Regions from separate parts of the Methylobacterium sp. CB376 genome, predicted to be linked through region 3. Evidence: predicted binding sites of a transcription regulator. Region 3 holds the regulator's gene; each other region holds the start of a gene.
What was found. The regulator LexA, encoded in region 3, represses DNA repair genes until DNA is damaged. The targets are predictions, from matches to a motif close to TGTTCNNNNTGTGTTCNG.

Region 1 (7,076 bases), 810 kb from region 3:
GCGGCGTTGAACCCACTCTCGATTCCTGGCAGGGGGCCCCATGACCGCACAGCGCCCCCCCCGCCGGTTCCCGCGGCCGCTCTCGGCCCTGCGCAGCCTCCTCTCCAGCAGCGCCGGCGGCGGCGTCGTGCTGATGGGCAGCGCGCTGCTCGCCCTCGTCGTCGCCAACGGCCCCCTCGGCGAGGCCTACGCGCACGGGCTCCACGCCGAGGTCGGGCCGCTCAGCCTGCTCCACTGGATCAACGACGGCCTGATGGCGGTCTTCTTCCTGCTGGTCGGGCTGGAGATCAAGCGCGAGTTCCTGGACGGGGGCCTGCGCACCTGGCCGGACCGGGCGCTGCCCGGCATCGCGGCGCTCGGCGGCATGATCGCGCCCGCCCTCGTCTACGCCGCCCTCAACTGGCACACGCCCGCCACCCTGCGCGGCTGGGCGATTCCCGCCGCCACCGACATCGCCTTCGCGCTCGGCGTGCTGGCGCTGCTCGGCTCCCGGGCCCCGGTCTCGCTCAAGGTCTTCCTGACCGCGCTCGCGATCCTCGACGATCTCGGCGCGGTGCTGATCATCGCGCTCTTCTACACGGCCGACCTGTCCTGGCCGATGCTCGGCCTCGCCGCCGGGATCACCGCGATGCTGTTCACCCTCAACCGGGTCGGCCTGCGCCGGCTCGGGCCCTACCTGATCCTGGGGGCGGCCCTGTGGCTGGTGGTGCTGCGCTCGGGCCTGCACGCCACGGTGGCGGGCGTGATCCTGGCGCTGGCGATCCCCTGCCGCCCGAGCCCGGGCCGGCCGGACGACGCGCATTCGCCCCTGCACGCCCTCGAACACGCGCTCCAGCCCGTCGTCGCCTACGCGATCGTGCCGATCTTCGGCTTCGCCAATGCGGGCGTGTCGCTGCGCGGGCTCGGGCTCGACGCGCTCGTCGCCCCGGTGACGCTCGGCGTCGCGGCGGGGCTCTTCCTCGGCAAGCAGGTCGGCGTCTTCGGCGGGGTCTGGCTCGCCGTGAGGGCCGGCCTCGCCAAGAAGCCCGCGGGGGCGACCTGGCAGCAGATCTACGGGGTGGCGCTGCTCTGCGGCATCGGCTTCACCATGAGCCTGTTCATCGGCGCGCTCGCCTTCGCGCCCCATCCCGAATTCGAGGCCGAGACCAAGCTCGGGGTGCTGCTCGGCTCGCTCGCCTCGTCGCTCGCCGGGGCGCTGGTCCTGTCGCTCGCGGCGCGCAGGATGCCGCCCGAGGCGTGATCCTGCGGGACCCGCGACCGGGCCATCGGCGCGGATCGGCGGGAGGGCACCGCGCCTCAATTCACCTCGACCTCAATTCACCTCGACCTGCACCACCCCCGGCACCGCCCGGAGCGCGCCGGCGATCTGCGGGCTCGCCTGGTAGCGGTCCCTCAGCTTCACCTCGACCTCGCGCTCGCCCCCGTCGAGGATCAGGATCAGCGAGACCTCGCCCTCGCCGCGGGTGGTGAGCCGCTGCTGCACGCTCGGGATCGGGCGCTCGTCGCGCAGGTAGATCCGCATGCCCTTCTGGTAGCGGGCCACCGCCTGGTCGAGGGGCTCGCAGGTCTGGATGCGGGCGCGCACGTCCTCGCCCTCGGCACTCGCCTGGAGCTGGAGGGCGAGCGCCCGCCCGGGTTCCAGCAATTCGCGGTATTGCTGCAGCCCCTCCGAGAACACGATCGCCTCGAAATGCCCGGTCTGGTCCGAGAGGTTGACGATGCCGAGCTTGTTGCCGGTCTTGGTGCGCCGCTCCGAGCGGTCGAGCACCGTGGCGGCGACCCGGCCGACGCTGTTGCCGGCCCGCACCGAGCGGCAGAACTCGACCCAGGTCTGGACGCGCAGCTTCTTGAGGAGCTCCCCGTACTCGTCGAGCGGGTGGCCCGACAGGAAGAAGCCGACCGCCTCGTACTCCTTCTTGAGCCGGTCGGCGGCCGGCCAGGGATCGTAGGGCGGGATGCGCAGCGCCACCGTGGCGGCGGCGACGCCCCCGAACATGTCGGTCATCCCGACCGTCTCGGCCTCGAGCGCGCCCTGCGCCAGGCGCAGCATCGGCTCGATCGCCGCGAAGGCCCGCGCCCGGTCGGGCTCGATCTCGTCGAGGGCGCCCGCGCCGACGAGGCTCTCCAGCGTGCGCTTGTTGACCAGCCGCGGGTTGAGGCGGCGGGCGAAGTCGCCGAGGTCGCGGAAGGGCCGGTCGCCCCGCGCCTGCACGATCGCCTCGACCGCGGCCCGCCCCACGCCCTTGATCGCCGCGAGCGCGTAGCGGATCGTCCCGTCATGCACCTCGAAGGTGACGCCGGAGCGGTTCACCGACGGGGGCTCGACCTTGATCGCCAGGCGCTGCGCGTCCTGGCGCAACTCGGCGAGCTTGTCGGTGTCGTCGAGGTCCTGGGACATCGAGGCGGCCAGGAACTCGACCGGGTAGTTCGCCTTCAGGTAGGCGGTCTGGTAGGTGATCAGCGCGTAGGCGGCCGCGTGCGACTTGTTGAAGCCGTAATCCGCGAACTTGGCCAGCAGGTCGAAGATCTCGTTGGCCTTGGCCTTGTCGAGGCCGCGCTCCATCGCCCCCTTGAGGAAGCGGTCGCGCTGGGCGTCCATCTCGGCCTTGATCTTCTTGCCCATGGCGCGGCGCAGGAGGTCGGCGTCGCCGAGCGAGTAGCCGGCGAGCACCTTGGCGACCTCCATCACCTGCTCCTGGTAGACGATGATGCCGAAGGTCTCGGCCAGGATCGGCTCCAGCTTGGGATGGGGGTACCAGACCGCCTCGTTGCCGGCGTCGCGCCCGAGCTTGCGCTCGCAATAGACCGGGATGTTGGCCATCGGGCCCGGCCGGTAGAGGGCGACGAGCGCGATCAGGTCCTCGAAGCGGTCGGCGCACATCTCGACGAGCGCCTTGCGCATGCCCGCCGATTCCACCTGGAACACGCCGACCACCTCGCCCTTGCGCAGGCGCTCGTAGGTGCGCTCGTCGTCGAGGGGCAGGGCCGCGAGGTCGAGGGTGATGCCGCGCTGCTCGAGCAGGTCGGTGGCGCCGCGCAGCACCGTCAGGGTCTTGAGGCCGAGGAAGTCGAACTTCACGAGGCCGGCCTGCTCCACCCACTTCATGTTGAACTGGGTGACCCGCATGCCGGTCTTCGGGTCGCGGTAGAGCGGCACCAGCGCCTCGAGCGGCCGGTCGCCGATCACCACGCCGGCCGCGTGGGTCGAGGCGTGGCGGTGCAGGCCCTCCAGCTTCTTGGCGATCTCCATGAGCCGGGCGACGACCGGCTCCTCCTCCATGGCGCTCTGCAGCCGCGGCTCGCCCTCGATGGCCTGGACGAGGGTCACCGGGTTCGCCGGGTTCTGCGGCACCAGCTTGGTGAGCTTGTCGACCTGCCCGTAGGGCATCTCCAGCACGCGGCCGACGTCGCGCAGCACGCCGCGGGCGAGCAGCGTGCCGAAGGTGATGATCTGCGCGACCTGGGCCTCGCCGTAGCGGCTCTGCACGTACTCGATCACCCGCTCGCGCCCGACGACGCAGAAGTCGATGTCGAAATCCGGCATCGAGACGCGCTCGGGGTTGAGGAAGCGCTCGAACAGCAGGCCGAAGCGGAGCGGGTCGAGGTCGGTGATGAGGAGCGACCACGCCACCAGCGAGCCCGCGCCCGAGCCGCGGCCGGGCCCGACGGGGATGTCGTTGGCCTTGGCCCACTTGATGAAGTCCGAGACGATCAGGAAGTAGCCCGGGAACTTCATCTTGGTGATGATGCCGATCTCGTAGGCGAGCCGGTCCCGGTAATCCTGCTCGCTCAGCCCCTCGGCGGGGCCGGCCTCGGCGAGGCGGCGCGCCAGCCCGGCCTCCGCCTGCCGCTTCAGCTCCCCCGCCTCGTCGAGGGCGGGATCGCCCGCCGGGGCGGGGGAGCCCGCCTGCGCGGCATCCCTCGCCGCCGGCCCGCCGCTCACCCCGAAGCTCGGCAGGATCGGCTTGCGGGTGCGCACCCGGTAGGCGCAGCGCATCGCGATCTCGACGCTCGCCGCGAGCGCGTCCGGCAGGTCGCGGAAGAGCTCGGCCATGGCCGCGCGGGTCTTGAAATCGTGGCGCGGCGTGAGCCGGCGGCGCTTCTCGTCCGAGACGAGGCGGCCCTCCGCGATGGCGAGGAGCGCGTCGTGCGCCTCGTAATCCTCGGGACGCGCGAAGAACGGCTCGTTGGTGGCGACCAGGGGCAGGCCGTGGCGGTCGGCGAGGCCGATCAGCTCGGCCTCGACCGCCCGCTCGTCGGGCAGGCCGTGGCGCTGGATCTCGACGTAGAGGTGATCCTCCCCGAAGGCCTCGACGAGCCGCGCGAGGCGGCCCGCCGCGTGCTCCGGCCGCGCCGCCCGCAGGCAGGAATCGAGCGGGCCGCCGGGCCCGCCGGTGAGCGCGATCAGCCCCGGCGCGCAATCCCGCAGGGCCTCGACCGGGACCCGGGGCGCCTCGCCGAGGGGACCGTCGAAATAGGCGAGGCTCGCGAGCTTCAGGAGGTGGCCGTAGCCGGTCTCGTCCTTGGCGAGCAGCACGAGGTGGGGCAGGGGCGCGGGCCCGCCGCGCTGGCCGGGCTCGGGCGCCTCGAACAGCACCGAGAGCTGGATCCCGGCGATCGGCTGGATGCCGAGGCCGGCCGCCTTCTCGGAGAATTCCAGCGCCCCGAACAGGTTGTTGGTGTCGGTGAGCGCCAGCGCCGGCTGGCGGTCGCCGGCCGCCGCCTTGACGAGGTCGCCGAGCTTCAGCGCCCCCTCCAGCAGCGAGTAGGAGGAATGGGTGTGGAGGTGAACGAAGCCGACGTCCTTGAGAACCCGCACCCGGCGCCCTCCGCGTGTGCCGCTTGGAGCAGGGGAGCTTTGCAGGCTCGGCCGGAGAGAGTCAGCAGGGGCGCGGCCACACCGGCCGGCATTCCGGCCGCCTTCCACAGAGATCGTTGGGGGCCGGGCTCAGTGGACCGGCGCCAGCGCCACCGCCCAGAACGCCACCGCGCCCGCGAGCAGCCCCATCGAGGCGATCTCCGTGACACCGAGAAGGATCTTGCGTAGGATCATGGGGCGGACCTCGTTCGCTGTTGAGACCATGTTTGTTCGCTCTCCGTTCGCAGTCAAAGGGGACTGCCCGGCGACGTGGTCCTGCGGTAAACGACCGGTGAAGAGGGCGGCGCCGGCTTGGAGGGCGCCCCGAGGGTTCCGCGTTGCGGCGCGGGGGGCCGCGGCCTATCTAAGCGCGACCGTTTCGGCGGGGTCTCTGCCGGATCCGAGCAACCGACGACGAGGTGGCGCATGGCGCGCGACGAGTCCGACGCGACCCCGCTCACCACGCGGGACGAGCTGATCGAGTGGTTCGCGGAGGGCGAGAAGCCCGCCGCCGCCTTCCGGATCGGCACCGAGCACGAGAAGGTGCCGTTCTACCGCGCCGACCGCTCCCCGGTGCCCTACGCGGGCGAGCGGGGCATCGGGGCGCTCCTCGACGGCCTGCGGCGGGCGACGGGCTGGGAGCCGATCGTCGATGCGGGGCGGGCCATCGGGCTCGCCGGGCCGGAGGGCGGCGGGGCGATCTCGCTGGAGCCCGGCGGCCAGTTCGAGTTGTCCGGCGCCCCGCTCGCCGACGTGCACCGGACCAGCCTCGAACTCGCCCAGCACCTCGACGCCGTGCGGGCGGCCGGCGATCCCCTCGGCATCGGCTTCCTGACGCTGGGCGCGAGCCCGAAATGGACGCGGGCCGAGACGCCCGTGATGCCCAAGAGCCGCTACCGCATCATGCAGGCCTACATGCCGAAGGTCGGCCGCCTCGGCCTCGACATGATGCTGCGCACCGCCACCGTGCAGGTGAACCTCGACTTCGCCTCCGAGGCCGATATGGTGCGCAAGATGCGGGTCGGGCTCGCGCTCCAGCCCGTGGCGACGGCGCTCTTCGCCAACTCGCCCTTCACGGACGGCCGGCCGAACGGCTTCCTGTCCTACCGCTCCGAGATCTGGCGCCACACCGATCCCGACCGCACCGGCATGCTGCCGCGGGCCTTCGAGCCCGGCTTCGGCTACGAGGCCTACGCGGACTGGCTCCTCGACGTGCCGATGTACTTCGTGAAGCGGGGCGAGACCTACCACGACGTGAGCGGCGCCTCGTTCCGCGACCTGATGGCGGGGAGGCTCGCCGCCCTCCCGGGCGAGCGCGCGACCCGCTCCGACTGGGCGAACCACGCCTCCACCGCCTTCCCGGAGGTGCGGCTCAAGCGCTTCCTGGAAATGCGGGGCGCGGATGTCGGCGATCCGGGGATGATCGCCGCGAATGCCGCCTTCTGGGTCGGGCTCCTCTACGACGCCGCCGCCCTCGACGCGGCGATCGACCTGATCGACGGCTGGGACGCCGCCGCCCGCGAGGCGCTGCGGGCGGAGGCCCCCCGCCGGGGACTCGACGCCGCGATCGCCGGGCGCAGCCTGCGCGACGTCGCCCGCGAGGCCCTCTCCATCGCGGAGGCGGGCCTGCGCGCCCGCGCCCGCCTCGACGCGCAGGGGCGCGACGAGACCCTCCACCTCGCGCCCCTCCACGCCATCGTGGCCGGCCGCACCCGCGCGGAGGACCTGCTCGCCCTCTACGCGGGGCCCTGGAACGGCTCGGTCGACCCGGTCTTCGAGATGTGCGCGTTTTGACGCAGGGACGGGGCGTCCCGCGCAAGCACAGCGCTGATGTCGGCGCCGCCTCGCATGCGCTTCCGCACAGTCGGCGCGCCGCGCGCGCGCGCTCCTCTGCGATCGATGCGGCGCCAAGCGGGCGCGTCATTCCCGGGCGGCGGATCTGACCTGCGGGACAACGGGGCGAAGACGGGAACGAGGCCTGCCCTTGCCCGTTCTAGAGCCCAGCAGGGCCGCGGTTCGCCGCCGGTCCGATCTGGCAACAGGAGACCCAGCATGTCGCGGATGAAGACCATCGCCCTGGCCGGCAGCGCCGTCCTGGCGCTCGGCACCGGCCTCGCCAGCACGGCCGAGGCAGCTCCGCTCCCGGCCGCGACCTCGGCCGCCGTCGCGGGCGCGCCCGCGACCCTCGACCAGGTCCGCTGGCGCGGCGGCTATTACG
Region 2 (7,076 bases), 2.5 Mb from region 3:
CCCGCCGCCCCGACCTGCCGCGCTACATGGCCGGCGGCATCGACAACCCGCTCGGCGCCCGCGCCATGTACATCGGCGGCACGCTCTACCGCATCCACGGCTCGAACGAGCCCGACACGATCGGCCAGGCGGTCTCCTCCGGGTGCATCCGCATGACCAACGACGACGTCACCGACCTCTACGAGCGCGTCAAGGTCGGCTCCAGGGTCGTCGTCCTCAACTGACAATCCGATCCGTCACGCTCTTCGGAGACGGGCGGATCAGCGAGCGTGCGACGGGCCGTTCTCCACCGGGAGGGCGGCCCGTTCCGCATGGGAGTTGGTCGCGATGCGCGCGGGTCGCGGGGCGGTCGCCCGGCCGGGCCCGTCGCTTCGGGTGCCCGCCGCGAGGCACCCCGCCTGCGAAGTCGCTCCGGAGGGCGCCGGGCGGGATCCCCGCGGCCGCTCGGCGACACGCCCGCGGGACGCGCCCCGTCCCTACGGCAGCACCACCACCTTCGTGCCGACCTTCACCCGGCCGTAGAGGTCGATGACGTCCCGGTTCGTCATGCGGATGCATCCCGAGGACACCGCCGCCCCGATCGTCTCGGGCTCGTTCGAGCCGTGGATGCGGTAGAGCGACGAGCCGAGATACAGCGCCCGGGCGCCGAGCGGGTTGTCCATGCCGCCGGCCATGTAGCGCGGAAGGTCCGGGCGGCGCCTGAGCATCTGCTCGGGCGGGCGCCAGGCCGGCCATTCCTTCTTCATCGTCACGGTCTTGGTGCCCGACCAGGAGAACCCGTCGCGGCCCACGCCGACGCCGTACTGGATCGCCTCCTGGTTCGGCAGGATGTAGTAGAGCCGCCGCTGGCTGGTCGAGACCACGACCGTGCCGGGCTTGTAGGGGCTGTTCCAGCCGATGGTCTGGCGGGGCACCGCCTGCTGGCGGAAGACCGTCAGGAAATCGGCGAGCGGCCCGCTGTCGAGCAGGCTGGCGGCGTGGCCGGGCATGGTGCCGGCCAGGGCCAGCAGGGCGGCGCCGCAGAGCGGCGCCAGGATGCGAGGCGTCATCGTCCCCTCCTCCGCGGGAGCGCCGCCGGGCGGCGCGGAAGCGCCGGGATGGCCGAGGGGAGTCGGGCCGGTCAACCCAGGCGCGTACGTGCGCCGGCAGGTGACGCTTTCCCGCCACAGGCTCACGCGGTCGCGGCGGCGCCGGTCAGGAAGGTCAGGAGGGCGCGGTTCACCTCCGCCGCTTCCTCGTGCTGGACCCAGTGCGTGGCCTCCGGAAAGTGCCGGATCTCCCCCGCGGCGCAGCGCGCGAGGCTGGCCTCGGCGAGCCCCGCTTCGAGCGCGGTGTCCCGCTCGCCCCACAGGATCAGAACCGGCGGTCGGACGGGATCCGGGAGCGGGCGCCGGGGCAGGCGCAGCCCGCGGTACCAGTTGAGCATGCCGGTGAGGGCTCCGGGCTCGCTCCAAGCCCGGGCGTAGCGGTCGAGCGCGGCCGCGTCGAAGGTCCCGGGGCGGCTCGATCCCGCTAGCGCGCGGCGCAGCAGCGCGAAATCGCCCGCGCGCAGCAGCGCCTCGGGCAGCCAGGGCAGCTGGAACAGGCCCATGTAGCTGCTGCGCAGGATCTGGGTCGGATGGCGCCCGACATAGCCGAAGAACACGTCCGGGTGCGGCGCATTGAGGATCGCGGCGCGCTCGACCCGCTCGGCGTACCGGGCCGCGCATTGCCACGCCACGACGCCTCCCCAATCGTGACCGACGAGCCGGATCCTGTCCCGCGCGAACGCGTCGGCGAGGCCGATCACGTCCGCCGCCAGCTCGTCCAGGTGATAGGCTCCGAGATCCTTCGGCTTGCCGCTCGCCCCGTAGCCGCGCTGGTCGGGCGCGACCACCCGCAGGCCCGCGGCGGCGAGCGGGCCGATCTGGTGGCGCCAGCCGTACCAGAATTCCGGGAATCCGTGCAGCAGCAGCGTGAGCGGCCCGTCCGGCGGCCCGGCCTCGGCGAGGTGCAGCACCGTCCCGCGGACCCGGATCGCCCGCGTCGTCACCTCAGGCAGGTCTGTCAGCACGGGTTCCTCCACGGCGGCCGGCTCCGCAACGAGAACGGGGTGCGCCGCCTCCGGATCCGGCGGCCGCCCCGATCCTCCGCCGGGCAGCGCGGGCTCCTCTGCGGCACGTCGCCGGCCTGATCGGCCCTCGTCCGCGGCCGGCGTCAACCGGCCGTTCAGCACAGCGCGTGGCTTCTCTGCATCAGCTGCCACCAATCCCTTGACGAGACCTTCGAGGCACTTGCCCCGAGCAATGGCGCGAGCCTATATTTGGCGTTGCAGCACGGCGATGGCGTCGTCGTTCTGCTGCCCTCTTTGGGCGTTTCCTCCCTAGACTTGGGCCACACCGCGCGTGTGGCCTTTTTTCTTTGGGGGTCGTTCTCCGGCCGGCGAGGGCGCGCCCCCTTGCCCGAAACGCCGAACAAATATAGAACAAGAGCGATCCCACCGGCTGTGTGTTCCGGGCACAGGCGGCCCGTCGGCCTTGCCGGTGCGGATCCGTTCGGCCCACCCTCGCGCCGTCCCGCGGACGGTGCGCGGCCCAGGGCCGGGCGCGGCAGCCCGAGAGAGATGGACGGCAAGGAGAGCGTGATGGCGGGCAGCGTGAACAAGGTGATCCTGGTGGGCAATCTCGGGCGCGACCCCGAGGTGCGCCGCCTCGCCTCCGGCGACCCGGTGGTGAATCTCCGGCTCGCGACCTCGGAATCCTGGAAGGACAAGCAGTCCGGGGAGCGCAAGGAGAAGACCGAGTGGCACTCGGTCGTGATCTACAACGAGAATCTGGCCCGCGTGGCCGAGCAGTACCTGCGCAAGGGCTCTAAGGTCTACGTCGAGGGGCAGCTCCAGACCCGCAAGTGGCAGGACCAGTCCGGCGTCGAGAAGTACACGACCGAGGTGGTGCTGCAGCGTTTCCGGGGCGAGCTGACGATCCTCGACGGGCGCGGCGGCGGCGAGATGGGCGCGGCCGACGACATGGGCGGCGGTCAGATCAGCCGCGGCGGCGATTTCGGCGGCGGCGGCCGCTCCTCGGGCGGCGAGCGCCGGCCGGCCCCGGCGGGCGGCGGCCAGAAGCGCTACGACGACCTGGACGACGACATCCCGTTCTAGCGCATGTGCGACGAAGGGGATGCCGGTTCGTCGAGGACGATGCGGCGGGATCGCTGACCAAGATTACTGACCAAGCTCAATGACTTGGAGCCGCGCCCGATCGCAACCGGATCGGGCGCGGCTCCGGGATCTCGGCCACGCGGCGTCGCGGCCCATCGCGGCGCGGCCACGACCACGACCCGGATCCGTCGGTCCGGGCCGTCGCGTCCGGCGGGGCGCGCAGCGGCCGGATCCGGGTTGCGCGGGGGACCCGGAAACCCCATCTAAATCATTGCTGGCGCATCCATTCCGGCCACTGCCGCGCTGCTGGCGGCGGCACCCGAAATCGGCTAGTTTCCCCGTGGCCCCGTCGGCCCCCGCGAGAGTGTGACCTTGGCAGAGAAAGACGAGACTGGCGCTCCCCCGCCCGCCAGCGACATCAAGCCCGTTTCCATCACCGACGAGATGCGCCGCTCCTACCTCGATTACGCGATGAGCGTGATCGTGAGCCGGGCGCTGCCGGACGCGCGCGACGGCCTCAAGCCCGTCCACCGGCGCATCCTCTACTCGATGTACGAGAACGGCTACCTGCCGGAACGCAAGTACGTCAAGTCGGCGCGCATCGTCGGCGACGTGATGGGTCAGTATCACCCGCACGGCGACCAGTCGATCTACGACGCGCTGGTCCGCATGGCGCAGGATTTCGCCATGCGGCTGATGCTGGTCGATGGCCAGGGCAATTTCGGCTCGATCGACGGCGATCCGCCGGCGGCGATGCGCTACACGGAATCGCGCCTCGCCAAGCCCGCCATGGCGCTGCTCGAGGACATCGACAAGAACACGGTCGACTTCAACCCGAACTACGACGAGTCGAAGGACGAGCCGGCGGTGCTGCCCGCCCGCTTCCCGAACCTCCTCGTCAACGGCGCCGGCGGCATCGCGGTCGGCATGGCGACCAACATCCCGCCGCACAATCTCGGCGAGGTGATCGAAGGCTGCATCGCGCTGATCGACGATCCCGCCCTCACCATCGAGGGCCTGAACGAGATCATCCCGGGTCCCGACTTCCCGACCGGCGGCCAGATCCTCGGCCGCGCCGGCACCCGCGCCGCCTACATGACCGGCCGCGGCTCGGTGATCATGCGCGCCAAGTCGCACGTGGAGGAGATCCGCAAGGAGCGCGAGGCGCTGGTCTTCACCGAGATCCCCTATCAGGTGAACAAGGCCTCCCTGGTGGAGAAGATCGCCGAGCTCGTGCGCGACAAGCGCATCGAGGGCGTGTCGGATCTGCGCGACGAATCCGACCGCGACGGCATGCGCATCGTGGTCGAACTCAAGCGCGACGCGATGGCGGACGTCGTCCTCAACCAGCTCTACCGGTACACGCCGCTGCAGACCTCCTTCGGCTGCAACATGGTGGCGCTGAACGGCGGCCGCCCTGAGCTCCTCAACCTCAAGGACCTGATCCAGGCCTTCATCGACTTCCGCGAGGAGGTCGTCTCCCGGCGCACCAAGTTCCTGCTGAGGAAGGCGCGCGAGCGCGCCCACGTCCTGTGCGGCCTCGCCATCGCGGTCGCCAACATCGACGAGGTCATCCGGCTGATCCGCACCTCGCCGGATCCGAACAGCGCCCGCGAGGCGCTGATGGCCCGCGACTGGCCGGCCGTCGACATCGCGCCGCTGATCGCCCTCGTGGACGATCCGCGCCACCGCGTCGCCGATGACGGCACCTACCGGCTGTCCGACGCGCAGGCCCGCGCCATCCTGGACCTGCGCCTGCAGCGCCTGACGGCGCTCGGCCGCGACGAGGTCGGGGACGAGCTGAAGCAGCTCGCCGACGAGATCGCCGACTACCTCGACATCCTGCGCTCGCGCGCGCGCATCCTCGGCATCGTCAAGGCCGAACTCGCGGAGGTGCGGGCCGAGTTCGCGACCCCGCGCAGGACCGAGATCCAGGACTGGGACTCGACCGTCGAGGACGAGGACCTGATCCAGCGCGAGGACATGGTCGTGACCGTGTCGCACGCCGGCTACATCAAGCGGGTGCCGCTCTCGACCTACCGGGCGCAGCGGCGCGGCGGCAAGGGCCGCTCCGGCATGACGACCCGCGACGAGGATTTCGTCACCCGGCTCTTCGTCGCCAACACCCACACCCCGGTGCTGTTCTTCTCCTCGCAGGGACAGGCCTACAAGGAGAAGGTCTGGCGGCTGCCGCTCGCGGCCCCGAACGCCCGCGGCAAGGCGCTCGTCAACATCCTGCCCCTCGACACGTCGGGCGAGCGGATCACCACGATCATGCCGCTGCCGGAGGACGAGGCGTCCTGGGAAACGCTCGACGTCATGTTCGCGACGGCGAGCGGCCACGTCCGGCGCAACAAGCTGTCCGACTTCGTGCAGGTCAACCGCAACGGCAAGATCGCCATGAAGCTCGACGAGGGCGACCACATCGTCCATGTCGAGATCTGCACCGAGGCCGACGACGTCCTGCTGACGACGGCGGCGGGGCAGTGCATCCGCTTCCCGGTCACCGACGTGCGGGTGTTCAAGGGCCGCGACTCGACCGGCGTGCGCGGCATCAACCTCGGCAGCGGCGACCGGGTGATCTCCATGACGATCCTGCGCCACTTCGAGGCCACGCCGGAGGAGCGGCAGGCCTATCTGCGCCGGGCCAACGCCGACCGCCGGGCGACCGGCGAGGCGATCGAGCTGCCCGCGACGCCGGAGGCGGACGGCGAGGAGACCGCGGCCTCGATCGACCTCGATCAGGAGCGCTACATCGCCATGGGGGCGGCGGAGCAGTTCGTGCTGACCCTCTCCGAGCGCGGCTTCGGCAAGCGCACCTCCTCCTTCGAGTACCGGATCTCCGGGCGCGGCGGCAAAGGCATCAAGGCCATGGAGGTGAACACCCGCAACGGCCACCTCGTCGCCTCCTTCCCGGTCGAGACGAGCGATCAGATCATGCTGGTGACCAATGGCGGCCAGCTCATCCGCGTGCCGGTGGACGACATCCGCATCGTCGGGCGGGCCTCCCAGGGCGTGACGGTGTTCAACACCGCCAAGGACGAGCGCGTCGTCTCGGTCGAGCACATCGAGGGCGAGGGCGAGAGCGAGGAGGAGGGCGAGGGCAATTGATCCCCGCCCCCTCGCCGCCGAGGCCGATCAACCGCGCCGCTCCGGCCGCCGAAGCGGGGCTCGCCGCGTCCTCGCGCGCGACGCCCGGCATGGCTCATGCCGGTCCGGGGGCGAGCACGGGACCGCGCCGTGAGGGGTGGGGTCACACCGGCGGCCCAGCATGCGGACGCGTCGGGCCGTCGGCCCTTACCAATCGTCGGCACCAAGCCCAGGGCTCGGCGGCGATTCGCGAACGGAACCAACGGTCCTGGGCCATGACCGCCGGTCTCGCCTGCCCGTACTGACCGCGCCCTCTCCGCTCCGGCTGCCCGCTCAACCGCGCCAGAACGGCTTCGCGCATTCCGCCTGCCGTCGATCCTCGTCGAGGCCGATATCCGCCAGGAGGTGCGGGCTCAGGTCGCGCAGCTCCCAGCGGGTGCGGTGGTGCCGCAGGCAGAGCACGAGGAGCGCGCGCAGCCGCGCGCGCAACGGAGCAGCGAGCGGCGCGGGGTGGGTCCTGTCGGGCTGGATCACGGCGGGCTGGCTCATAGCGGGCTGGCCCATAGCGGGCTGGCTCCTGGCCTCACCCTGCCGCCGGCCCGCGCCCGATGCTGCGGCCGCGGCCGAAGCGTGGCGCGTCCTCCCGTGCTACCTCTCGGGCAGGAGGGCTTCCGGATGGTCACCACCGCCACGATCGCGCAGCTCGGCGCCCTGATCGGCGATCCCGCCCGGGCGGCGATGATGCAGGCGCTCATGGACGGGCGCGCGCTCACGGCGGGCGAACTCGCCGGGGTCGCCGGGATCACGCCCCAGACCGCGAGCGGCCACCTCGCGCAGCTGACCCGGG
Region 3 (7,076 bases):
GGAGGTGCTCGCCGCGCTCACCCGCCTGGGCTATCGCGGCCACCCGTTCGACCCGCACCGGCGCGGCGACGCGGTGGCGGCGCGCGAGACCGAGCGGCTGATCCGCGCCCTCGCGGTGGCGGGTTTCGCGTCCATGAACGTGATGCTGCTGGCGGTCTCGGTCTGGGCCGGCAACGTCTCCGACATGACGCCCGAGAACCGCGACCTCTTCCACTGGATCCAGGCGCTGGTGGCGCTGCCGGCGGCGGCCTATGCGGGGCGGCCCTTCTACGAGGGCGCGCTGCGCGGCCTGCGCGCCGGCCGCATCACGATGGACTTCCCGATCACCCTCGGGGTCGTGCTGACCCTCGCGATGTCGGTGGTCGAGACGGCGATGAGCGCGCCGCACGCCTATTTCGACGGCGCCATCATGCTGCTGTTCTTCCTCCTGATCGGGCGGGTGCTCGATCAGGTGATGCGCCGCCGCACCCTGGCGCTCGCCGAGAACCTCGCGGCGTTGCGCGCCGAGACGGCCGCCCGGGTCGGGGCGGATGGGGCGGTGCGCGACGTGCCGGTGGCCGATCTCTCCCCCGGCGACACGGTGCTGGTGCGGCCCGGCGAGCGGGTGCCCGTCGACGGCGTCGTGGCGCAGGGCCGGTCGGAACTCGACCGCAGCCTCGTCACGGGCGAGACCGCTCCGGTGACGGCCGGGCCGGGGGACATGGTCCATGCCGGCTCCCTCAACGCCAGCGGGGCGCTCACCGTGCGGGTCACGGCCGCGACGCGGGGCACCCTGCTCGACCAGGTCGAGGCGCTGATGCGCCGGGCGCTGGAGGCGAAGTCCCGCGCCCTGGTCCTCGCCGACCGGGCGACGCGCCTCTACATGCCGGTGGTCCACGCGGCCGCGCTCCTCACCCTCGCGGGCTGGCTGGCCGCGGGGGCCGGGTTCCACGCGGCCCTCCTCACCGCCGTGGCGGTGCTGATCGTCACCTGCCCCTGCGCCCTCGGCCTCGCCATCCCGGCCGTGCAGGTCGTCGCCGCCGGGGCGCTGTTCCGCGAGGGCGTCCTCCTCAACAGCGGCGAGGCGCTGGAGCGCTTCGCGGCGATCGACACGGTCGCCTTCGACAAGACCGGCACCCTGACCCTGCCGGAGCCGGTCCTGGCCGGGCGCTACGAGTCCGAGGCCCTGGCCCTCGCCGCGCGGCTCGCCCTGTCGAGCCGGCACCCGATGGCGGCCGCCCTGGCGACGGCGGTGCCGGAGGCCCGGGCGCTGCCCGATGCCGAGGAGGCCGCCGGGCTCGGCGTGCGGGCCGTGGTCGAGGGGCGCCTCGTGCGGCTCGGCGCGCCGCGCTTCTGCGAGGCGGAGGCCGAGGCGGAGCGGGCCCTCGCGCAGGATCCCGGCTCTTCGGCGATCTGCCTCAAGGACGGCGACGCTCCGCCGGTCGTGTTCCGGGTGCGCCAAGCCCTGCGCCCCGACGCGGAGCGGGTGCTCGGCAGCCTGCGGGCGGAGGGGTACCGGGTGCTGATCCTCTCTGGCGACCGGCCGGAGGCGGTGGCCGCCGCGGCCGGCGCCCTCGGCGTCGCCGAGTGGGAGGGCGGGCTCGCGCCGCAGGACAAGATCCGCCGCATCGAGGCCCTCGGCGCGCAGGGCCGCCGGGTGCTGATGGTCGGCGACGGGCTCAACGACGCGCCCGCCCTCGCGGCCGCCCACGCCTCGCTCTCCCCGGTCACCGCGGCGCATGTCAGCCAGGCGGCGGCCGACGCGCTCTTCCTCGGCCGCGACCTCGCGCCGGTCCTGGCGGTGCTGCGGATCGGCCGGGCGGCGCGGCGGCTCATGCTGGAGAACCTGTGGGTCTCGGCCGCCTACAACGTCGCGGCGATCCCGCTCGCCGCCGCGGGCCTGCTCACGCCGCTCATCGCCGCCCTCGCCATGTCCGGCTCGTCCGTCATCGTCACGCTCAACGCCCTGCGGGCGCGCCGGACGCCCCGCCGGCCGGAGATTGCTCAGCCATGAACGTGCTCATCCTGATGATCCCGATCGCCCTCTTCCTCGGCGGGATGGGCCTCTGCGCCTTCCTGTGGGCGCTGCGCTCGGGCCAGTACGAGGACATCGACGGCGCCGAGTACCGCGTGCTGGCGGACGATTGAGGCTCCCCGCGGGAGCCGGGCCGGCGCCCCGCCTCAGGCCGCGCGGGCGACGGCGCCCGCCTGCGCCACCGGGCGGAAGGCGGCGAGGAGCGCCGCGTCGAGCTTCGGCCCCATCCGCTCCATCACCGCCCAGGCCTCCTCGGCCGCCATCGGGGCACGGTAGGGCCGCCGCTCGGTCAGCGCCGAGAAGATGTCGCAGATCGTCACGAGGCGCACGAGGTCGCCGATCGCGCGGCCCGACAGGCCGTCCGGGTAGCCCGACCCGTCCAGCATCTCGTGGTGGTGGCGCACCACGTCGAGGGTCTCCGCGTCGAAGCCCGGCTGGCGGGCCAGGAGCTGCGCCCCGATCACCGGATGGGTGCGCATCACCGCCATCTCCTCCTCCGTGAGGCTGCTCGGCTTGTCCAGGATGGCGTGGGGGATGCGCGCCTTGCCGACGTCGTGCAGCAGGGCGGCCCGCACGAGGCGCATCTGGTCCTGGTGCCGGAAGCCGAGCCGCCCCGCCAGGGCCGCCGCGTAGCCGGCCACCCCCAGCGAGTGCTGGTAGACGCTGATCGCGTGGGCCTGGATCACGTCGAGCCACGCCCGGATCCCGGCCTCGCTCATCGCGTCGAGCACGATCTCGGTGCCGAGGTCGATGTCCTCGCGGCTGATCGCCCCGCCCGCGGTGGCGGCGTGAAACGCCTGGGTGACGAGCGTGCTCGCCTCGGCGGCGCGGATGCGGGTCTGCCAGAGCGGCTCCCGCGCCCGCGCGGCGGCCTCGCCGGCGATCGCGTCCGCGATCTCGCGCGCGATCACGTGCGAGGGTGCATGCGCGTTGAGGACCGTTGCCGCCCCGCGCGCCCGCGCGAGCGCGGCGGCCGGCGCGTCGCGGGCGAGGCCGAGGCAGGGGACACCCCGGGCGCGCAGGCCGCTGATCGAGCGCCGCAGGCCGGTGCCGAGCGCGACCTCGGCCGGACCCAGATCGAGCACCACGGCGGCGTGCGGACCGGGCGGCGGCGGATCCTCCGGCCGCATGGCGATGCAGGGCATCAGGCGGGCGAGTTCGTGCGCGAGCCCGAGAGCCGGCGCGGAACCGTCCGCGATCAACAGGATGGAGCCATCCGGCATGTCGTGCCCCGCACTGGCCTCTCCGACGCAGGAGCGGCTCCTCCGTCCCTCGGACCGGCTTCGAGGTATCGGATGGCTCGGTTAAGCTTCCCCTACGCCAGCGCAGATCCGCCGCGCAACCAGCAGTTCCGCAAGGTGGAGACATGCCACAGGAGCGCATCTCCCACCACACGCAAACTGTCGCCGCGGGCGCGAGGCCGGCCATCACCCTGCTCTACGCTGCGCGCGCCTGCCTGATCGCGACGCGGCCCGGCGTCACCATGCGTCAGCTGCGGGAAGGAAGGTGTTCGCGCCGGACCACGCGTCGTCGGCGCTTCCCCTCGACCGGGATCAACCAGGCGTCGTCCCGATCTGCGGGGCCGAGAGGGGCTCGCGCGCGGCGGATGATGGCCGTCCGCGCGAGGGTTACGGGTCGAACCGGAGCCGGGGACGGCTCAGTACTTGCCTCAGGAGGTAATTGCCTCAGTACTTGCGGATGAGGCTGACGAGGCGGCCCTGGATGCGGACCCGGTCGGGCCCAAGGACCCGGGTCTCGTAGGCCGGGTTGGCGGCTTCGAGGGCGATCGACGAGCCGCGGCGGCGCAGGCGCTTGAGGGTCGCCTCCTCGTCGTCGATCAGCGCTACCACGATGTCGCCCGTATTGGCGGTGTCCTGGCGGCGGATCACCACCAAGTCCCCGTCCAGGATGCCGGCCTCGATCATCGAGTCGCCGCGCACCTCCAGGGCGTAGTGCTCGCCGCCGGCGAGGAAGTCCGGCGACATCGCGACGCTGCGGCTCTGGCTCTGGATGGCCGAGATCGGCGTGCCGGCGGCGATCCGGCCCATGACCGGGATGCTGACCGCGTGCCCGGATTCGTCGGAGACCAGGGCGGTCGGCAGCGGGGCGGGCTTGACCGGGGCCGAGGAGCGCCCCCCCTCGACGACGCTCGGCGTGAAGCGCACCACCTCCGCGGGGCCGCTCGCCACCGCCTCGGGGATGCGGATGACCTCGATCGCGCGGGCCCGGTTCGGCAGCCGGCGGAGGAAGCCGCGCTCCTCCAGGGCCGTGATGAGACGGTGGATGCCGGACTTGGACTTGAGGTCGAGGGCGTCCTTCATCTCGTCGAAGGAGGGCGGGACGCCGGTCTCGCGCATCCGCTGCTGGATGAAGCGGAGCAGGTCCAACTGCTTACGGGTGAGCATGGGTCACTCTCATCGCCTGCGCCGACGCGCGACATGGTACAAATCGCGAACAGGTTAAGCGTTCTTCAAGTGTTCCGCAAGCCGTTGCGGCGCAGGTCGACTTGCGTCGGGCCGGAGTCGGGCGGGCTCAGGATCCGGCGCCGTCCCGCGTCACCTGGGTCCGCGCCCGGAGGCGGGCCTCGGCGTCCTCGTCGTACGCGGCGGCCCTGGCGAGGATCTCGTCCGCGCGGTCCGCGCCTGCCGGGCCTCTCAGCCCCTGAAGGGTCCACTGCTCGCAGCGCAGCACCGTCAGGGCGTCGATGGCGGCCCAGAGCCGCTGCTCCACCTCGCCGGCCTCGAGACCGAGGCTGGCGAGCTCCGCCACCCGCGCGGCGAGGGCCGTCGACCGCAGCTCGATCTCGACGATCCGGCGGCTGATCTCGCGGAGAAGCGCGTCGACATCCATCGCGACGTCCCGCCCGTGCGGCTCCCGCGGGGGAGCCTAGCACGTGCCGCTGCGTCCGGTCACGCGACGGCGGCAGGCGTCATCCGGCGAGGTCGGCGCCGGCCTCCCCGTCGGGCGCCGCCTCGTCGGGCTCGTCGGACAGGGCGGCCTCCGCGGGGCGAACGCCCCGGTAGAATTCCCCGGCACGGACGGCCTCGCCGCCCGCGACCATGACGCTGAGATAGGTGTTGAGGGTCCCAGGCGCGACGTCCGGCAGCTGGCGGGCGATCTGCGCGCTGGTCAGGCCCTGCGGTCCGGCGCCCTCCAGCAGCGCCTTGAGGCGCCCCTTGGCCGAGTTCGCCCGCGGCCCGCGGCTGCCGCGCCCGACCGTCCTCGCCGCCTCGGCCGGCCGGCCGGCTCCCGCGAGCGGCAGGCCGGCGGTCCCCGCCAGTCCGGCGAGCGGCAGGTCGGTGTCGTCGACGATCGCCCGCAGCGCGTTCTCGGCGAGGCGGAGCTTCGCCAGCTCGCTGCCGATGCGCTCGTACTCGGCTTCCAGCGCGGCCCGCCGCTGGCTCACGTCGGCGAGCGCCTGCGCCAGGGTGTCGCTCTCAGACATCCTCTTCCCCTCGGTCCCGGCGGGCTGGTTCCACAGATCGACGGGCGGGTCAACGCGGTCCGGCCCTGCGCCGGGGCGCACAGGGAGAGCGCCGGACGGGGACGCCGCGACGGCCCGCACCGGTGCCCGGATCACTTGCGAGGGGCGCAGGCGCGGCACCGGGCTCGCCGCCGCCCGATCCGGGCGAGGCGCGGCCGGCCCTCACTCCGTGCGTCGCGCCGCGGCCGCCTCGTCCTTGCGGTGATCGGCGGTGCGCGACCGCTTCTTGGCCGTGACGGGAGCCTGGATCGGGGCTGAGCGGGTCAGCTGCTCCAGACTGATCCCGGCCGGGCCCGCGACGGCCGCCCTCACCAGCGCGGTCGCCGTCATCATCGCGACCCAGATCGCCGCGATCCTGAGTCCCGTTCCGTGTCCGCGCCGCATTCCCTGCCTCGTGCGTCATCCCCGACGAGCATGGCAACGCCGCGCCTCGCGAACGGTTCAGCCAGAAAGCCGAGGCGCACGGGGCGGGCCTCGCGGCACCGGGCGCGCGGGCCGCGGTGCCGAACCCGGGCTCCTCGTCCCGGGGACGCGGTGCGGGTGGCGGCCAACTTGCCGCATTGCGGGATCGCCGTCAGGCTTCGTGCGTTGAGTGGGCGACCTCCAACAGCACGGGGCGGTGCGGTGCAGGCGCTTCATGATCATGACCTCTCCGACCAGGGGCTCGCGGGCGCTCGGGCGCCGATCGAGAGCCTGACGGCCAAGCAGCGCGCGGCCTGGGCGAGCGCCGGCGAAGCCCTCCTCGCCGGCTGCCTGAGTCACCTCAGCGCCGAGGAGCGGGAGGCGTTCTGGATCGCCGTCCGGCTCTGCTACAATCGCCCCTACAACGCGCCGGACGCGGCGCCGCGCGCGCCCGTCCTGGTGCCGCCGCCCGAGGCCGGTGCGCCCCGGGCCGTGCCGGGGATTCCCCTGCCGGCGGCCTGATTGCGGCGTCGCGGCCGGCGCGGCCCCTCCGATGCGGGGTCTCGCCTGGGCCCTGCGCGGCGTCCATGGAGGCTGCGTCCTCCCGGTCCTGGCGCCCGTCCTCTACCGTGGCCGCGCGCGGGGCGGTGCGGACCCTCCGCTCCCGACGGCGGACGGGGTCCGGTGCCCGCTCGCGACCGGAGCGGCCGCGTTCCCCGAGGCGCGAGGCAGGTCTCCTCCCCGCGGCTGCTGACGCCGGTCCGGCCCGGCTGCGCGCCGGCGCGCTTGGCCCGCGCGTTCGGCCTCGCGGCGGTTCGCCCGCGCCGATCCGGCCGAACCCGAAGCAGAGCAGCGCTTGGCCGTGGGACCAACCGGCACTTGGCTCGCGGAGCGAGGAACCAACCCGGTATCGGCAGTCTTGCTGGTGCGGACCGACTGTACGGACCAAGTGCGGAGTGGAGCCCCAGACCCGGGCGGTGCGAAGATGAAACGGCGTCAGTTTCTGGCGACTTTGGGCGCCGCCTCTGTGAGCCGCCCCATGCTGGCGCGATCCCAGCCGGTGCTGCCGCGAATCGGCTTCCTGGGCGCGGCCACGCCGAATGGCTACGCGCGGCAGGTCGAGTCCCTGAAGCTCGGATTGCGGGAATTGGGGTACGAGGACGGCAGGGACGTCCT
Region 4 (7,076 bases), 3.2 Mb from region 3:
AGGCGCGCCCCGCGGACGGGGTCCGCGGCGGCCGGGCGGCCCGCTTCCACGCGCCGTGCCGCGCGCCGCGCGACGGTCACCCCTCCGGATCGTAGGCCGGCAGGCAGGGGCGCTTGGCGCCGCGGCCGACCGGCCTGCCCGAGGCGATGCCGGCCACGAGGTCGGTGATGTGCGCGAGCGCCTCGGCGGGGAAGCCGCGCTCGCCGGCCTCCCCGCGTCCCTGCGGCATCAGCGCCCGGGCGAAGCCGAGCTTCTGCGCCTCCTTCAGCCGCGCATTCGCCTGCGCCACCGGCCGCACCGCCCCCGACAGGCCGATCTCGCCGAAATAGACCGCGTCGGAGGGCAGGGGCGTGGCGGAGAGCGACGAGACCAGGGCGGCGGCGACCGCGAGGTCCGCGGCCGGCTCGCCGATGCGCAGGCCGCCCGCCACGTTCAGGTAGACGTCGTGGGTGCCGAGACGGATGCCCGCATGGGCCTCCAGCACCGCCAGCACCATCGAGAGCCGGTTGGGATCCCAGCCGACCACGGCGCGGCGCGGCATGCCCAGCGCCGAGGGGGCGACGAGGGCCTGGATCTCCACGAGGAGCGGCCGCGTGCCCTCCATGCCGGCGAAGACCGCGGTGCCGGGCGCGGCGAGGTCGCGGCCGGCCAGGAACAGGGCCGAGGGGTTCGGCACCTCGGCGAGGCCGCCGTCGGTCATCTCGAAGACGCCGATCTCGTCCGTCGGACCGAAGCGGTTCTTGACCGCCCGCAGGATGCGGAAGTGGTGGCCCTGGTCGCCCTCGAAGGAGGCGACCGCGTCGACCATGTGCTCGACCACGCGCGGCCCGGCGATCTGACCGTCCTTCGTGACGTGCCCGACCAGGATCACCGCCGTGCCGCTGGTCTTGGCGAAGCGGATCAGGCTCTGGGCCGAGCCGCGCACCTGCGTGACGGTGCCCGGCGCCGATTCGACCGTCTCGGTCCACATGGTCTGGATCGAGTCGATGATCGCGAGGGCCGGCGGCCGTCCCTGGCTCAGGGTGGCGACGATGTCCTCGACGTTGGTCTCAGCGGCGAGCTCGACCGGCGCCCCCGCGAGGCCGAGCCGCTCCGCCCGCAGCCGCACCTGCCCGACCGCCTCCTCGCCCGAGATGTACGCGACGCGCTCCCCCCGGGCGGCGAGGGCCGCCGAGGCCTGCATCAGCAGCGTGGACTTGCCGATGCCGGGATCGCCGCCGAGCAGGATGACCGAGCCGCGCACGAAGCCGCCCCCGGTGACCCGGTCGAGCTCGGCGATGCCCGAGGGGGTGCGGGGCGCGTCCTTGACCTCGCCGGCGAGCCCTTCGAGGGGGAAGACCCGGCCCTTGGCCCGGCTCGGCCGCGTCGCCACCGGCCCGGCGGCTTGGGTCCCGGCGCCGGTCTCCTCCACGATCGAGTTCCAGCCGTTGCAGGCCTCGCAGCGCCCGCGCCAGCGATTGTAGACCGCACCGCAGGATTGGCAGACGAAGGTCTGGTGGGATTTGGCCATCGATGGTCTGCCTCGCGCGGGAAGGTCGGGATGGTCGCCGCGGTCCGGGGCGGGCGCGGCGCGAGGATGCGACGGTGCCGCCACGGTCGTCTCGCGGAACGCGGCCGGAGGTCGCCGATGTTCCCGATATGTCCCCGCCGTCCCGGGATCGCAACAGTCACGCGCCAGCAACCTGAGCGTCGCGCTGCGGCCGCAATCGGGCCGGACAGCGCGGGGGAGATCGCACGCACGGATCGCCACGATGTCCCCCGACGGTCAAGCCCACCACTACGCCGGCGCCCCCCGCGCCTTCCACTGGGGCATGGCGGCCCTGATCCTGGTCGCCCTCGCCATCGGCGTCTGGGCGAGCACCCTGCCGCCCGGCACCTCGCCCCGGCGGGAACTCCTCGACCTGCACAAGTCGATCGGCATGACCGTGCTGGTGCTGCTGCCCCTGCGCGTCCTCTGCCGCTGGATCGCCGGGGCGCCCGGATTCCGGGTGCGGCCGTCCCGCCTCGCCGGCGCGGCGGCGCGCGCGGCCCATCTTTGCCTCTACGCCCTGATGCTGCTGATGCCATTGAGCGGCTACGTCGATTCGGGCGCCGGCGGCTACGCGCTGCCCTGGTTCGGCCTGTTCTCCTGGCCCCGGCTCGTGCCCATCGACAAGCCGCTGTCGCATCTGGGGGGCGAGATCCACCTCTGGGGGGCCTGGGCGATCGGTCTCCTCCTCGCGCTCCACTTCCTGGCGGTGGCGTGGCACGCCCTCGTGCGGCGCGACGAGGTGCTGGCGCGGATGTGGCCCGGGCGGCGCGCCCGCGGCGCTCAGTCGATATAGGCCCGCTCGGAGCGCCGCCCGAGATTGGTCAGGATCTCGTAGCCGATGGTGCCGGCCCGCTGCCCGACCTCGTCGATGTCGAGACCCTCGCCGATCAGGGTCGCGCGGGCGCCGCGCCGCGCGGCCTCCGGCGGCGCGTCGGTCACGTCCAGGATCACGAGGTCCATCGAGATCGTGCCGACCACGGGGCAGCGCCGGCCGGCCACCACCGCCTCCGCCCGCCCGGAGCCCGCCCGCGGGTAGCCGTCCGCGTAGCCGAGCGAGAGCGTCGCCAGCCGGCGCGGACCGGGCGCCGTCCAGCGGGCGTTGTAGCCCGCCGTCGCGCCGGGCGGGACGTCGCGCACCTGCAGGATCGTCGCGTCGAGCCGCACCACCGGCCGCATCGGGTTCGGACCGCCGGGGCGCGGGTTGCCGCCGTAGAGGGCGTAGCCGGGCCGCACCATCTCGTGGCGCGCCCGCGCGCCGAGGAACGTGCCGGCCGAGTTGCCGAGGGAGGCCGTCAGGCCCGGGAAGGCCGCCGCCACCCTGGCGAAATCCGCGACCTGGCGCGCCGTGACCGCGTCGCCCGGCACCTCGGCGCTGACGAGATGGCTCACCAGCAGGCTCGCCGCGACATCCTCTAGCGCGGCGCCGCCGGCGAGCGCCAGGGCCTCGTCGGGGGAGAGGCCGAGCCGGTTCATCCCGGTATCGACGTGCAACGCCGCCGGCAGCCGCTCCCCCCGCGCCCGGCAGAAGGCCGCCCATTCCTCGATCTCCTCGCGGGAGCCGAGCACGGGCCGCAGGGCGCGGTCCCGGTAGGCCGGCGCGCTGCCCGGGGGCAGGCCGTTCAGCACGTAGATCACCGCCTCCGGCAGGGCCGCGCGGGCGCGCTCGGCCTCGGACAGGTGGGCGACGAAGAACGTGCGGCAGCCCGCCCGCCACAGGGCCGGGCCGGCACGGTCGATGCCGGTCCCGTAGGCGTCGGCCTTGATCACCGCGGCGCACTCGGCCCCCGCGGCCTCCTCGGCGAGGCGCCGCCAATTCGCCGCGAGGGCGCGAAGGTTGATGGTCAGGCGGGCGCCGTGGGGGGAGGTGGCCGTCATCGCCTCTGGTCCGCAGCGGAGGGGGCGGGGCGATCCGGCGGGATCGTCCCCGGCCCGGCTTATAGCCGGATCATACGCCATCCGGTTGATGGCTTCGCCATCTCGCATTTCGGCAAGGCGGATGTCGGCTTCGCTCAGGCGCCGCGCGCAGGCGCCGCGCAGGCGCGTGATCCGGGATCCGCTGCGATCAAGCGGATGCCGGATCACATCGGCTCCGGCAGCCGGTCGCCCTGCGCGAGATTCGAGAAGCGCGTGATCTCGGCGTCGAACTGGAGCTCGACCGTGCCGGTCGGGCCGTGGCGCTGCTTGCCGATGATCACCTCGGCCTTGCCGTAGACGCGGTTCATCTCCGCCTCCCAGGTGAAGAACTCCTCGGTGCCCTCGCGCGGCTTCTTGTTCTTGACGTAGTATTCCTCGCGGAAGACGAACAGCACCACGTCGGCGTCCTGCTCGATCGAGCCCGATTCGCGCAGGTCCGAGAGCTGGGGCCGCTTGTCGTCGCGGGACTCGACTTGGCGGGAGAGCTGCGACAGGGCGACGATCGGCACTTCCAGCTCCTTGGCGAGGGCCTTCATGCCGGTGGTGATCTCGGTCATCTCCTGCACGCGGTTGTCGCCCTTCTTGGAGGCGCCGGAGAGGAGCTGGAGGTAGTCGACCACCAGGAGGTCGAGGCCGCGCTGGCGCTTCAGCCGCCGCGCCCGCGCGGCGAGCTGCGCGATCGAGAGGCCGCCGGTCTGGTCGATGTAGAACGGGATCGTCTGCATGTCCCGGGCGGCGTCGGTGATCTTGTAGAAATCCTCCGGGCGGATGTCGCCCCGGCGGATCTTGTAGGAGGCGACGCCCGACTGCTCCGCGATGATGCGGGTGGCGAGCTGCTCGGCCGACATCTCGAGCGAGAAGAAGCCGACGACGCCGCCGTTGACGGTCTTCATCGTGCCGTCCGGCTGCTTCTCGCCGGCATAGGCCTTGGCGATGTTGAAGGCGATGTTGGTGGCGAGCGAGGTCTTGCCCATGCCGGGGCGGCCCGCGAGGATGATCAGGTCGGAGGGCTGCAGCCCGCCCATCTTGCCGTCGAGGTCCGAAAGGCCGGTGGCGATGCCCGACAGCCGCCCCTCGCGCTGGTAGGCCTTGGCGGCCATGTCGACGGCGGCGGTGAGCGCCTCGGAGAATTTCTGGAAGCCGCCGTCGTACTTGCCGGTCTCCGCGAGTTCGTAGAGGCGCCGCTCCGTCGCCTCGATCTGGTCGCGGGGCGAGGTCTCGACCGGCGCCTCGTAGGCGCCGTTGACCAGATCCTCGCCGATCGTGATCAGGCGCCGCCGCAGGGCGAGGTCGTAGATCGTGCGCCCGTAATGCTCGGCGTTGATGACGGTCGTCGCCTCGGCGGCGAGCCGCGCGAGGTACTGGCTCACCGTGAGCCCGCCCAGATCCGCGTCGCCCAGGAAGGTCTTGAGCGTGATCGGGCTCGCCAGCTTGCCGGCCTTGATCAGGCTGACCGCCACCTCGAAGATCCGCCGGTGCACCTCCTCCATGAAGTGCTCGGCCAGGAGGAAGTCCGAGACGCGGTAATAGGCGTCGTTGTTGACCAGGATGGCGCCGAGCAGGGCCTGCTCCGCGTCGATGTTGTGGGGCGCGACCCGGTATTCCTGGGGCACGGGCTCCAGGTTCGCCGTCAGGGTGCTGGGAATGGCCATCCGGCGTCTCCGTGTGGTTGCGCCCGGGGCGGCGCGTGCCCCTGGACGATCCGGCGACCCTTGCACCGGCATGGTTGACCGAAGCTTTCCGCGGAGCGCGACCCGCGGCTGCGGGCCGCGCACCCCACCATCGTGCCGGGGGAAACGCAAACGGGGCCCGATGCCGCCGGCATCGAGCCCCGCCATGCTGGAACGAAACCGGAACAAGTCAAGCCCGGAGGGCGGATTGTCCCCGCTCTCCCGGCTTTCCCAGACTCGCGCCCCGACGCGCGCTCAGCGCTCCCCGGCGTCCGGCCCGGCCTCGGCCAGGGCGGCGCCGACCTCGAGGCCGAGCTCCTCCAGGTCGAGCTCGTCGCGCACCGTGGTCGACTCGCCGCGGGCCTGGCGCTCCGCCTCCTCGGGGCTGCGGGCGACGTTGACCGTCACGGTCACCTCGACCTCCGGGTGCAGCACCACCGGGACATTGTGCAGGCCGAGCGTCTTGATCGGCTGGTTGAGGCTGAACTGCTCGCGGCCCACCGTGAAGCCGTTCTGGGTCAGCACCTCGGCGAGGTCGCGGGTCGAGACCGAGCCGTAGAGGACGCCGGTCTCGCCGGACTGGCGGATCAGCACGAAGCTCTGGCCGTCGAGCTTCTCGGCCACGGCCTGCGCCTCGGTGCGGCGCTCCAGGTTGCGGGCCTCGAGCTGGGCGCGCTGGTCCTCGAAGCGCTTCTTGTTCGCCTCGGTGGCGCGCAGCGCCTTGCCGCGGGCGAGCAGGTAGTTGCGGGCGAAGCCCGGGCGGACCTTCACGGTCTCGCCCATCTGGCCGAGCTTGGCCACGCGCTCGAGCAGGATCACTTCCATCGTCGTCACTCCTTGTCAGCGGATGGAGGGGACCGGGCCGGTTCGGGCCCGGAACCGGTCAGGGGGCGGGCACCTCCGCGGGGCGGCGGCGCAGGCGGAACAGGGTGTCGGCGAGCCCGAACAGGGCCAGGGCGGTGAGCGCGATCCCCTGGGTCAGGAACACGAGCAGGTAGAGGCCGATCAGGAGCGGCGCCCGGCCGGGCCTGCCGCGGCTGCGGTCGTGCAGGGCGGCGAGCCCCTGGAGCGCGAAGGCGGCCCCCAGCGCTCCCGCGAGCCCGATGCCGAAGATGCCAGGGAAGCCGGGGGCGAGGCCGAGGGCGGCGGCCGCGACGAGCCCGGCGACGACGGCCCGGGGCATGGCGGTCGCCGGCAGGTCCGGCCAGGGCCGGGGCAGGCGGCCCGAGAGTTGGACGATGCGGCCGGCCGCCCAGAGATAGAAGGTCAGCAGCAGGGTGAAGGTCGTGCCCATCACGGCCGGCGCGATGCGCAAGAGCCGGTCGGCGATGCGGGCGAGGTCGCCCTCCGGCAGGGTCTCGGCGTCCGGCCGGACCGACTGCATCTCGATCTGGGTCACGCCGCGGGCGATGCGCCGCATGCGCTCCTCGTAGGCGGCGAAATCGCCCGAGGAGATCACCACCACTAGGATCAGCGCGACCGCGGCGGTGCCGGCGATCCAGGCGAGGAGGCGGCCGAGCGGGTACCATTCCATCGCGCCGGGGGCGCCGGACCCGGACGGGCGGCCGAGCAGGGCGAGGTAGCCGAGCCACCAGGCCGGCAGGGCCGTCGAGACCAGGAAGGCGAGGCCGCGCAGGGGCGAGGCGGCGAGCATCAGCGCGAGCGTGCCGGTCGCGGCGGCGACGAGCCCGGTGCGGTGGCGCCAGCCCAGCGACACGATCAGGATCGGCAGCGGCGCGAGCAGGTAGAGGAGGAGCGCGAGCGGCGTCGCCGTGACGATGACCCCGATGAGCAGGGCCGAGGCGAGGCCGGCGACGACGCCGATGCCGAGGGAGGAAGCCATCGAATCCGGTCCGCTGTCCCGCTGCCGGGGATCGGCAGGGTTAGGGGCCACTCTGCCCCAGCGACCCCGGCGGCCCGATGACCGCCGGGTTGGTGCGCGTCGTTCCGCCTCAGCGGAT

Region 1: the regulator LexA is predicted to act here: its motif matches at 5,087-5,104, upstream of dnaE (DNA polymerase III subunit alpha).
Region 2: the regulator LexA is predicted to act here: its motif matches at 2,450-2,467, upstream of ssb (single-stranded DNA-binding protein).
Region 4: the regulator LexA is predicted to act here: its motif matches at 1,629-1,646, upstream of radA (DNA repair protein RadA).

The regions. Positions count from the first base shown of each region.
Region 1 is NZ_CP121648.1:6,554,916-6,561,991, forward strand. Features, by position in the region: gene nhaA (Na+/H+ antiporter NhaA) at 41-1,240, shown strand; gene dnaE (DNA polymerase III subunit alpha) at 1,313-4,819, opposite strand; gene QA634_RS30245 (glutamate--cysteine ligase) at 5,285-6,652, shown strand; gene QA634_RS30250 (hypothetical protein) at 6,911-7,076, shown strand, end outside.
Region 2 is NZ_CP121648.1:4,877,781-4,884,856, reverse strand. Features, by position in the region: gene QA634_RS22335 (L,D-transpeptidase) at 1-224, shown strand, start outside; gene QA634_RS22330 (L,D-transpeptidase) at 477-1,049, opposite strand; gene QA634_RS22325 (alpha/beta fold hydrolase) at 1,172-2,053, opposite strand; gene ssb (single-stranded DNA-binding protein) at 2,624-3,139, shown strand; gene gyrA (DNA gyrase subunit A) at 3,512-6,250, shown strand; gene QA634_RS22310 (DUF1127 domain-containing protein) at 6,563-6,793, opposite strand; gene QA634_RS22305 (ArsR/SmtB family transcription factor) at 6,905-7,076, shown strand, end outside.
Region 3 is NZ_CP121648.1:7,367,228-7,374,303, forward strand. Features, by position in the region: gene QA634_RS33905 (heavy metal translocating P-type ATPase) at 1-1,993, shown strand, start outside; gene ccoS (cbb3-type cytochrome oxidase assembly protein CcoS) at 1,990-2,127, shown strand; gene QA634_RS33915 (HD-GYP domain-containing protein) at 2,161-3,237, opposite strand; gene lexA (transcriptional repressor LexA) at 3,700-4,419, opposite strand; gene QA634_RS33925 (hypothetical protein) at 4,547-4,864, opposite strand; gene QA634_RS33930 (hypothetical protein) at 4,944-5,459, opposite strand; gene QA634_RS33935 (hypothetical protein) at 5,661-5,882, opposite strand; gene QA634_RS33940 (hypothetical protein) at 6,123-6,422, shown strand; gene QA634_RS33945 (ABC transporter substrate-binding protein) at 6,940-7,076, shown strand, end outside.
Region 4 is NZ_CP121648.1:2,909,250-2,916,325, reverse strand. Features, by position in the region: gene radA (DNA repair protein RadA) at 77-1,510, opposite strand; gene QA634_RS13165 (cytochrome b) at 1,752-2,324, shown strand; gene alr (alanine racemase) at 2,312-3,406, opposite strand; gene QA634_RS13155 (replicative DNA helicase) at 3,610-5,097, opposite strand; gene rplI (50S ribosomal protein L9) at 5,371-5,940, opposite strand; gene QA634_RS13145 (DUF2232 domain-containing protein) at 5,999-6,958, opposite strand; gene rpsR (30S ribosomal protein S18) at 7,068-7,076, opposite strand, start outside.